DNA from 2 places in the Limosilactobacillus vaginalis genome. Region 2 is predicted to be linked to the other one. Evidence: predicted binding sites of a transcription regulator. Region 2 holds the regulator's gene; the other holds the start of a gene.
The links. Region 2 encodes LexA, which represses DNA repair genes until DNA is damaged. Its sites were predicted from a motif close to CNAACANNTGTTNG; they were not measured.

Region 1: N4627_RS00265 (Y-family DNA polymerase) is a predicted target of LexA. The motif match lies at 2,638-2,651, and genes of this name have one in related genera.

Annotation. Positions count from the first base shown of each region.
Region 1 covers NZ_CP104399.1:59,267-64,148, reverse strand. The annotation lists gene N4627_RS00275 (glycerophosphodiester phosphodiesterase) at 1-580, opposite strand, end outside; gene N4627_RS00270 (hypothetical protein) at 644-1,063, opposite strand; gene N4627_RS00265 (Y-family DNA polymerase) at 1,066-2,592, opposite strand; gene N4627_RS00260 (aldo/keto reductase) at 2,715-3,581, opposite strand; gene N4627_RS00255 (gamma-glutamyl-gamma-aminobutyrate hydrolase family protein) at 3,711-4,430, shown strand; gene N4627_RS00250 (glutamate--cysteine ligase) at 4,472-4,882, opposite strand, start outside.
Region 2 covers NZ_CP104399.1:781,434-786,315, reverse strand. The annotation lists gene rpsB (30S ribosomal protein S2) at 1-144, opposite strand, end outside; gene N4627_RS03855 (GIY-YIG nuclease family protein) at 319-597, opposite strand; gene N4627_RS03850 (tRNA1(Val) (adenine(37)-N6)-methyltransferase) at 581-1,342, opposite strand; gene N4627_RS03845 (lysophospholipid acyltransferase family protein) at 1,431-2,069, shown strand; gene N4627_RS03840 (YneF family protein) at 2,118-2,342, opposite strand; gene N4627_RS03835 (DUF896 domain-containing protein) at 2,417-2,668, opposite strand; gene lexA (transcriptional repressor LexA) at 2,842-3,474, shown strand; gene cytX (putative hydroxymethylpyrimidine transporter CytX) at 3,521-4,693, opposite strand; TPP riboswitch at 4,774-4,882, opposite strand.

The DNA of each region.
Region 1 (4,882 bases), 720 kb from region 2:
TTAAGGGCAAAGTGAGAATCAGCCGAATCCCAAGAATTGTAATGATAACGTAGAAAACAATCAAGCCAGCTAACAGCATATTGTTCCGCGTCATAAAGTCGAAAATAAACTCAGGAATTTGAACCTTCGAAAGTAATGGCGTCCGAAATACCAGATCCACAAAAGGCAGAACGAGAATAAAGTAAAGAAGCATTAGTGGTAACGAGCCAGGACGAATATTCTGTATCGCTATCCACGATTCTTTCATCAGTCGTTTGAAACTAGCCTGGTTACCCAGAATCAACCGCAGTCCCAATAGAAGGAACGCAAACTGCCAATAAATCACAAGAAGCAGGAGCACTAGTTCGATTAATAGCCCAATCACTACCATTGTGTGTTGTGTTACTAGTATTCCAATGTTTTGGTAAGAAATAAATGGGATTCCGCCCGCTTGCAAAATATAGGTCGTTGCTAACCGAAAAAGCGGGATAAAGATCAGCTGGTTAGCAAGATCCATCCCCACAAATAAAATGATAAAAGATATCCAATGTTGCCAAAAATTCTTTGAATACTGGCAAAGGTTACGCCAAATTACTTTCAAAACTACTCCCTCTTCAACTATTCATTCAGTGTCTTTTATGTCCTTACCATTATACAGCACTCATCATTGACGAACCTGCTTAATATTGGCAAGCGCAATGGCTGAATGATGATTAAAGAAGACTCTCCCGCGCTCGGGCTTAACTACCGATACCTGATCACAGAACTCTTCATAGTAGCCGACGTCATCATTAAAGCAGTTAATCACAACCGTTTGCTTCGTTCCTGCTAAGGACTGAAGGACATTAAGCAGGTGTGCTTCTACTTTAGCCGGAAGATACTTTTTATGAGAATATATTACTGCCTTTTGGTGAATTAAATTATTAAATCCCGTCAATGCTGCAAAAGGTGAAAATTGACCCGCGCGATCTGATTGTGGCATTGGCAAATGCCCCTTTGAATGTTGATAAGGACGCTTCATGATGTCGTTATACCGAGAAGTATCGGTAAATAATTTCTGCTCAATGATTTCTTTTTCATCCATTGCTATGCTTGATGACCCCCAATTTGAGCGTTTCGTTCTTTAGTTGTCGATCCCTTTTTCAAATCTGCTAAGTGCAGGACAACATTTTTGTTACCTAGTTTCTGCTGAAGTTTAAGGATCGTCGTTTGTAGCTTTTGGTCACGCTGACGCTTAATTGCCGCTACTCGCTCTTGTTTAATCTCCCTTTGCGGATCCTCAAAAAGATTAACCTGTTTGAAGTGCGGTGTTTTTGCTGCAATATCCTCATCAATCATGTGAGTAACAATTAACGTTATCTTCCTGATTAGCAGGTTAGGATTAACGCATTTTTCGTAAAGTTGCTTATAAATTTGCCTTAACTCTGAGCCGGATGCTGTTGGCAGGTCAAGTTTTTGATGTGCATGACTGGGTTTAGCCGTTCTCCGACCATAAAAGTCTTCAACTACCGGTCCCTGGTAATTAGGTGCATACTGAAGGCTCTGCGGATCATAGTTAATGACAATCCCAAAATCAGCACTAACTACATGTCGTTTGACCATACTCAATGCAACTGAATCAACCATCCCCTGAGCCGCAGCTAACCCTTCATGATACTTATATGGCCTCATTAGGACTTGACTAGAATATATCCCGTGTTCTTCTGAATGGTAGTTCTTAATATCCGTAATCGTTGCTGTTTCATGTCCCCACGCATGATCGATGAGTAGTTCCGCGTTCTTACCGAATTCACGATAAAGGATCTCTTCATTCAACGGATCCGATAACTTACCGAGCGAGCAACGGGCAATGTCCCCCATGGTATGCAAGCCTAATTTTTCCAATCGTTTTGCATAACCGCGACCAATTCGCCAAAAATCTGTCAGGGGCTGATGTGCCCAAAGATAGCGTCGATATTGGTACTCATTCATTTGAGCAATCCGGACACCATCTCGGTCAGCAGGAATCCGTTTTGCAACAATATCCATCGCCACTTTTGCTAAGTAAAGGTTTGTACCAATCCCGGCCGTTGCAGTAATTCCGGTTTCTAACTGAATCTGTTGAATAATTTGTTTTGCCAGTGTATGAGGCGATACTTGATGATCATGAAGGTAGTCTGTAACGTCCATCATCACCTCATCGATCGAATAGGTATGGATGTTTTCGGGTTTAATAAACCGTAGATATATTCCATAGACTTCTGCACTCTTTTCCATATAAAAATGCATTCGTGGTGGAACGATCCGGAAGCCAACCCGTAAGTTAGGCGACTTTAACAACTTCCCTCGGTAGATTGAACTATGCTTAGAGAGGTGGTGACACGTTGCTTTCTTTGCTCGTTCCCGGTTTAACCGATCAACGATTTGTTGAACTTCATATAAGCGCGGTCGACCAGGGACTCCAAATTGCTTTAAAGCTGGTGATACAGCCAAACAAATTGTCTTATTAGTTCGTGACCGATCTGCAACGACTAAGTTAGCATTTAACGGGTTCAAATGATGAGCAATACACTCAACCGATGCATAAAATGATTTCAGATCAATCGCCATATAGATTCTTTGTTGGTCATTCATCAGCTATTTTCCTTTCACTGTTTTTATTTATTATAACATCTTAATCGAACAAACGGTCGATAAAAACGCAAAAAAATGATCCCGACAATATGTCTAGGATCATCCATTTAAATATTTAGATCTTAAAAATCAACATCATCCGGATCTGCACATTGGCCACCGAGGTTAGTCAAAAGACTAATCTTCTTCATTTCGTCATCAGTTAACGTAAAATCAAAGATGTCCTTGTTTTGAATCATCCGATTTTCGTGAACTGACTTTGGCAGCGGCACAATTCCTTGCTGAATAACCCACCGTAAACTAACCTGTGCAGGCGTTTTATCGTACTTATCAGCAATTTGCAGAATTGTTGGGTTAGTCATTACGCTTGCTCCTTGTCCGCCAAGCGGGGCCCAAGCTTCTACCAGAATATTATGTGCTTGTAAATACTTTACCTGTTCAGTATGGGGCCAACCAGGATGAACCTCGATTTGGTCAACAGCTGGAGCTACCGTTGCGGTCTTCATTAAGTCAACAATATGGTGCGGCATAAAATTACTTAAACCGATTGCCTTAATTTTGCCCTCTTTATACAGGTCTTCCATTGCCCGCCAGGTTTCAGCGTTAATTTTACTTGCATCAGTACCGAATTGCTTTTGGTTTGCTGGCCAGTGAATTAAGTACAAGTCAAGGTAGTCCATTTGAAGCCGATCCAAAGTTTCTTGAAAGGCTTTCTTTGTCGATTCATAACCCCGATTGTCGTTCCACAACTTGCTGGTTACAAAGAGGTCTTCTCGGTCAATTCCAGAATCCTTAATTCCTTTACCAACCGCTTCTTCATTACCATATACAGCTGCCGTGTCAATGTGACGGTAACCAACCTTGATTGCATCAGCAACCGCTTTTTCGGCAACGTCAGCGGGAGTCCGAAACGTCCCGTAACCGACACACGGAATTTGGGTCCCGTTATTTAAATTCATCTTTGAGTTAATATCAGTTAATTCAATCATTCTTTTTCACTTCTTTCATACTTACTATTATATAGTCTTTCTCTCATTTAGGGTAATTTTTAAAATGTCTCTTTCTACTTTATTAAAATTCTATTATAATACTATTAAAATAATTCAAGGAGGTTTTCTATGCGACCACGAATTGCAATTCCAGCAGACACTTTAACTGAGGCTACTAATATTATTAATGAGCGTAACGCTGCTTATGCTCCTCGGCCACTAATCGAAGCAATTGTTAAATCAGGAGGCCTCCCGGTAATTTTTCCTAGTGTGGATCCTGAGTTAATTCCCAACTATCTTGATCTTTTCGATGGGATTATTTTTGCGGGTGGCAGTGACGTTGATCCCACTTTTTACGGTGAAGAGCCGCATCAAGAATTAGGATCTACATACTTCAAACGCGATTTATTTGAAGTTGCGTTAGTTAAAGCCGCGCTAGAAGCAAATAAGGCATTAATGGGAATTTGTCGCGGAATGCAAGTAATCAATGTTGCTCTCGGTGGAACTGTTTTTCAAGACTTATCAGAAGATCCGCGGCAAACCCTAAAGCACTCCCAAAATGCTCCGGGAAACTTTCCGTCCCACCATGTTAATGTAAAACAGGACAGTCGAATCTTTAACTTGGTTGGTTCACGGCCCTATGTTAACTCTCGTCATCACCAAGCATTAAACCAAATTGGAAACGACCTAAGAGTAACAGCACGAGCTGATGACCAAATTCCCGAAGCTATTGAATCGATCGATAATGATCGTGTTCTGGCTGTTCAATGGCATCCAGAAAACATGTTTAAGCATTATGATTATTCACAAGCGCTTTTCGCTGATCTAATTCAACGAGCACAAGAATAAATAAAGAGAAGAGGTAAGAAAAACTTGCCTCTTCTCTTTATTTATCTACTTAATGCTTTTCGTAACTCGTCTGAGCTATAAATTTTCCCATCTTCAAATCCCTTAAACGGATTAATCGATTCCTGAGCTGCAACCTGATAACGTTTTGCTCGACGAAGTGCATATTCCGTTAACGAACCATCTTTGACGTAGTTTAGCAGTTTAGCACTTGGTGTTGTCAGTGGATTTTCAACCCGATCTTCTAAATCTTCAAGTACTTCAGCATATTCTGGTCCCAATTGAATTTGATTTGCATACCGTTCAAGACTCTTCACTAGTGCCCGAGCAGTTGCTTGGTACTTGCAGTTTTCCCGTGGATCTTCTTCCGCAACGACCTCATTCATCTTATCAGCGTTTTTTAGAATATCATTAACTTCCTCTTCATTTAATGCTGGGTGCATGATGAAGTAACT
Region 2 (4,882 bases):
CTTAACAGTCTTTTGTAAGTCAATGATGTAGATACCGTTACGTTCAGTAAAGATGTATTCTTCCATCTTTGGGTTCCAACGGCGAGTTTGGTGACCGAAGTGAACACCTGCTTCAAGCAATTGCTTCATAGTAACAACAGACATAAAATATGTACCTCCAAAATGTTTTTTCCTCCCCAATAATCATCTGGCAGCCAAACTAAATTAGCACATTGGCCACCATCCTATTGGGTGTGAAATTGGCGTTTAACACCGAAATATAGTATACAAAAAAGCATCTCATCTGACAAGCATTTATCCTTAACTTAATGAATTAATTTAAATCTTAATTCCTCTTATATGGAGGTAGCGTTCCTTTTGTCGTCTGCTTTGGTGCTTAAAACGGTATTCAGCACTTAACGCCTTATGCTTTGTTGGGTATTCGCACCAATACATCAATCGGAGCGGGTGCCGTGATTTTACACGGGTATATTTAGCCCCCTTATAAGATTGATGAGTATTGAACCGCTTCTGTACGTTAGTGGTAAAGCCGCAATAAAGACTTTCATCAGCACAGTGAAGAACGTATATATAATAATGTTTACTTTTTGTCTCCATATAGTAATTGTTGCACCTCAGCCCCATATTCGCCATTGGCTTGGTTAACTACTAATGGTGGAACAATCCGAATTCCACCAGTTCCACCATCTTTAATTACTTCAATTAAGACGATATTAGCTTCCCGATCTGGCTTTGGGTGAATAAAGCGAATTCGCTTGGGTGCAAGTCGGTGGCTAGTTAATTCAGTCAAAATTTCCGCTAAGCGATCTGGCCTATGAACCAGGTATCCCCGACCATTCATTTTCAATAAACCACTCATCTTTTCAACAACCATTGTTAAGTTAGTTGTGATTTCGTGACGTGCAATCGCTAAAGCTCGATTAGGGTTCTTTTTGCTATGTTCGTTGTTAGGAAAATATGGCGGGTTGCACAAGACGATATCCGCAGAATCCTTAGGAATTTTATTGTAAATATCTTTAATGTCCATATTTAAGACATCATAGCGTTCCTCAAGATGGTTCAGCTTAATTGTTCGTTCTGCCATATTGGCAATTGGTTTCTGCAACTCGACCTCTGTAAAATGGCCACCAAGCTTATTATGAAGAAAAAGGCCAATAGCACCGTTACCAGCACAAAGATCAACAATTTTTGCCTGGCGCTTCTTATTAGGACGAACAAAGTCAGCTAGCAAGACCGCGTCAAGAGAAAAAGCAAAGCAATGGGGATTCTGGATAATTTGAACATCCTGACTATATAGTTGGTCAATTCGTTCGTCTGTCTTTAATAAATTCTCATCGTCCATTTATTATTCACCTCTTTTAGACTTGCAAGGAGTTACTTTTTTAGTCATAATAATGCCAGTTATTATACAGATTAGATTGGATGATTTTATGCTATATTCATTTCTTATTGCCATTGTTCAACCATTCTTAAACCTAATCAATGGCAAAGCAAAAATTTATAATAAAGAAAATATACCTGACGGCAATTATATCATTGTTGCTCCCCATCGGACATGGATGGATCCGGTTTTAATTGCTCTTGCGATCTACCCCAAAAAATTTAGCTTTATGGCAAAGAAAGAGTTATTTAAGAACCCAATTGCTGCTTACTTTTTAAAAAAGTTAAATGCCTTCCCGGTTGACCGCAAGCATCCTGGCCCTTCAGCAATAAAAAAGCCAGTGCAAATCTTACGAAAAACTGATCTATCAACAATTATTTTTCCATCAGGCTCTCGTTATTCCAGTAAATTAAAGGGCGGTGCAACATTAATTGCCAAATTAGCAAACGTTCCGCTAGTTCCTGCAGTGTATCAAGGGCCTCTCAAATTTAGCGAATTATTCAAACGGCATCCCCGTCACATTGCCTTTGGAAAGCCAATTTATATTGACCGGAAGAACAAACTCGACGAAGAAAGTCAAGCTAAATTAGAGAGTGAAATGCAGCAATCATTTGATGAGTTAGATCACCAAATCAATCCTAATTATAAATACATCATGCCGCCTAAACCAAAAGACGATGATTTCTAAAGAAAAAGAAACCGGAAATTAAATTTCCGGTTTCTTTTTTATTTAAGATTACTTATTTGCTTTTTTGGCTTGTGCCTTCATGGTTTGCATCATTTGATGTAACTTTCGACTAGATGGCTTTTGGCCCATTTGCAACATCATCGTCCGCAACATTTCTTCACTAATAGGTGGATTATTGCGGAGATAGTTTTCCATGTAACGACGAGCACCAAAGAAACCGCCAACTAAACCGATTAGTAAGGCGAGGATTACCAATGAAATTGTTAATGCCACAACTACTTTCCTCCTTTTTTAGTTACTGTTCAATAGTACACGAAAGTAGTCGAATTGAAAAGGGCTAAACAAGGTTAATCATCACGTAATCCCTTTTTCCGTTGAATTTCACGAACCTTCTCTGGAGTAACCTCTTTACCATTATCATCAAAGATTCGCATCATTTCGATATTACTCCGCATTGCTTCACGGAAGTTCTTAAGGTACTCTTTCCGTAGCTTTGCTCGTTCCTTAGTTTCGGCCTCTGTTAGTCCTTCTTCCTTATTTTTATGAGCGAGTTCGTTAATTCGCTTTAATAATTTTTCTTGGTCTGTAGATTCAGCCATAATTATCTCCTCACCTTTCAGATATCCTTAATTTAACTATTTATCTTGATCTTAGCTAACTTAATAACTATTTTCAAGATATGTACTAACTTCTCCGCGAACGTACGTTTGAAAGTTGACGATTACTATGATATTCTAGACTTAATAATAATCTAGCCAAATGAGGTGTCAAAATGGCAAAAGCAGCAAGTCAAAAACAAATTGCCGTATTAAGTTGCATTTATAAACACGTTAAGGATCACGGGTACCCACCAACAGTCCGTGAAATCTGCGGAATCGTTGGGCTTTCCTCAACCTCCACTGTTCATTCTCACCTAAACAATCTAATCAAGGAAGGCTACTTACAAAAGGATCCCTCCAAGCCACGGGCACTTGAGATTACTAAACAGGGATTAGATCTCCTGGGAATTGAACCAGAGCAAAAAGAGATCCCAATGATCGGTGTTGTTACCGCAGGGCAGCCTATTTTAGCGGTAGAAGACACTACAGATTATTTTCCTTTACCACCTTCAATTAAAGATGCCTCTGGATTATTCATGTTAAAAATTCACGGCACCAGTATGATCAAAGCCGGAATTCTTGATGGTGATGACGTAATCGTTCGTAAGCAATCAACCGCTAAAGATGGCGAGATTGTAATTGCAATGACAAGTGATAATGAAGCTACTTGCAAACGGTTCTATAAAGAACCAGAAAACCACCGCTTCCGGCTTCAACCTGAGAACGATGCGATGGCGCCCATTTATCTGGATAACGTTACTATCCTTGGTAAGGTTATTGGTCTATACCGTGACCACATTTTCTAAACTTCCCTTTAATTAGCAATGTTTCTTTATTGAGGGTAGGAATGAACTAATAATTTTGTTCATTCCTGCCTTTTTTGTGATCGACAATCCACACCAAAAAGATCACAATCAAAATATCAGGCAACGTATTTCCTACGGGAAGATCTACTAACATCAAGCAGCGGTATACTATAAAACCAACTAGCCATAAGGCAAAATGATTCCAACTAATCCAACGATCCTTATTGTTAAGGCGAAGAACAAATCGATCCATAATCTGAATCGCAATCATTGGAGTAAAGACTGAGCTAATAATGTAAAGAAAGTTACTAAAATTATCCATCGGCAAAACGATTGCGCCAAGGCTACCAATACTAGTTACAATAATCGCTGTTAAACGTGAAGACCACTTAACCTTTAATGTTTGTGCAGAGACTCCTGCAGAATAGGCATCCATAAACGTTGTAGTGACTGTTGACAGGAGGACAATAATCAGGCCACTAATCCCAACGCCAGCACTAACCATTATTTTAGCAATATCTGTCTGCCCGGTTAATAAGGTTGCGCCAAGGCCGACAATTGCCATCCAACAGCTAATGACACCATAAGTGATTGCACTAACTCCACTCGCTTGGATCGGGTTTTGGGCAGCCGAAGTATAATCAGAAATTAAGGGAAGCCAGGATAGGGGCATCGAAACGGCTAATTCTAATCCTTGTCCAAATGATAATGCCCCTAAATGATTATTTACATGTGGTTCAGCAAAGATTAAATAGCACAACCAAACCGTTAAAAGTAATAAAGCAGTTAAGGCAACGGTGTTCAGCCATTTTAAGCGACGAATCCCGATAATTAACCACACTATGATTAGGAAGCCAATCAATCCGCACCATAGTGGTCGGCCCAATTTCCAAAGACCATTAGCCGCTAGCGAACCATCATAAATCATGATTCCCGTCCAGCCAATCAATTGTAAAACATTTAGACTAGCAAAAAAGATTCCACCAAATTGGCCAAAACTGATTTTTACCGATTCCATCGCACTAATCCGCAACTGGCCACCGATTATTCCAGCAAGAAACAGCAACCCACAGCCAATCAAATGACCTAAGATAATGGCCACTATTCCCTTGGCCATCCCCAATGGTGCTAAGTAAGTTCCTGTCAGGATCTCCGCAATTGATATTCCCGCGCCGCACCAAATCATTCCGTTTTCTACTAGTGATGTCTTATGTTGCATCAGTTCCACCATCCTTTTATTGATTAGCGAAACTTGATCTTGATAAAGAAAAATCGACCAGGCACCTACCTGATCGATTTTAAAATTCTTAACCGAATTCCCTCCGTTGGCATTATCCAAATCAGGTCCCATGGGTCGAAGATCACATCTTCCTCTCAGCCTGTTATACAAGCTCCCCGTTTGTGTTAA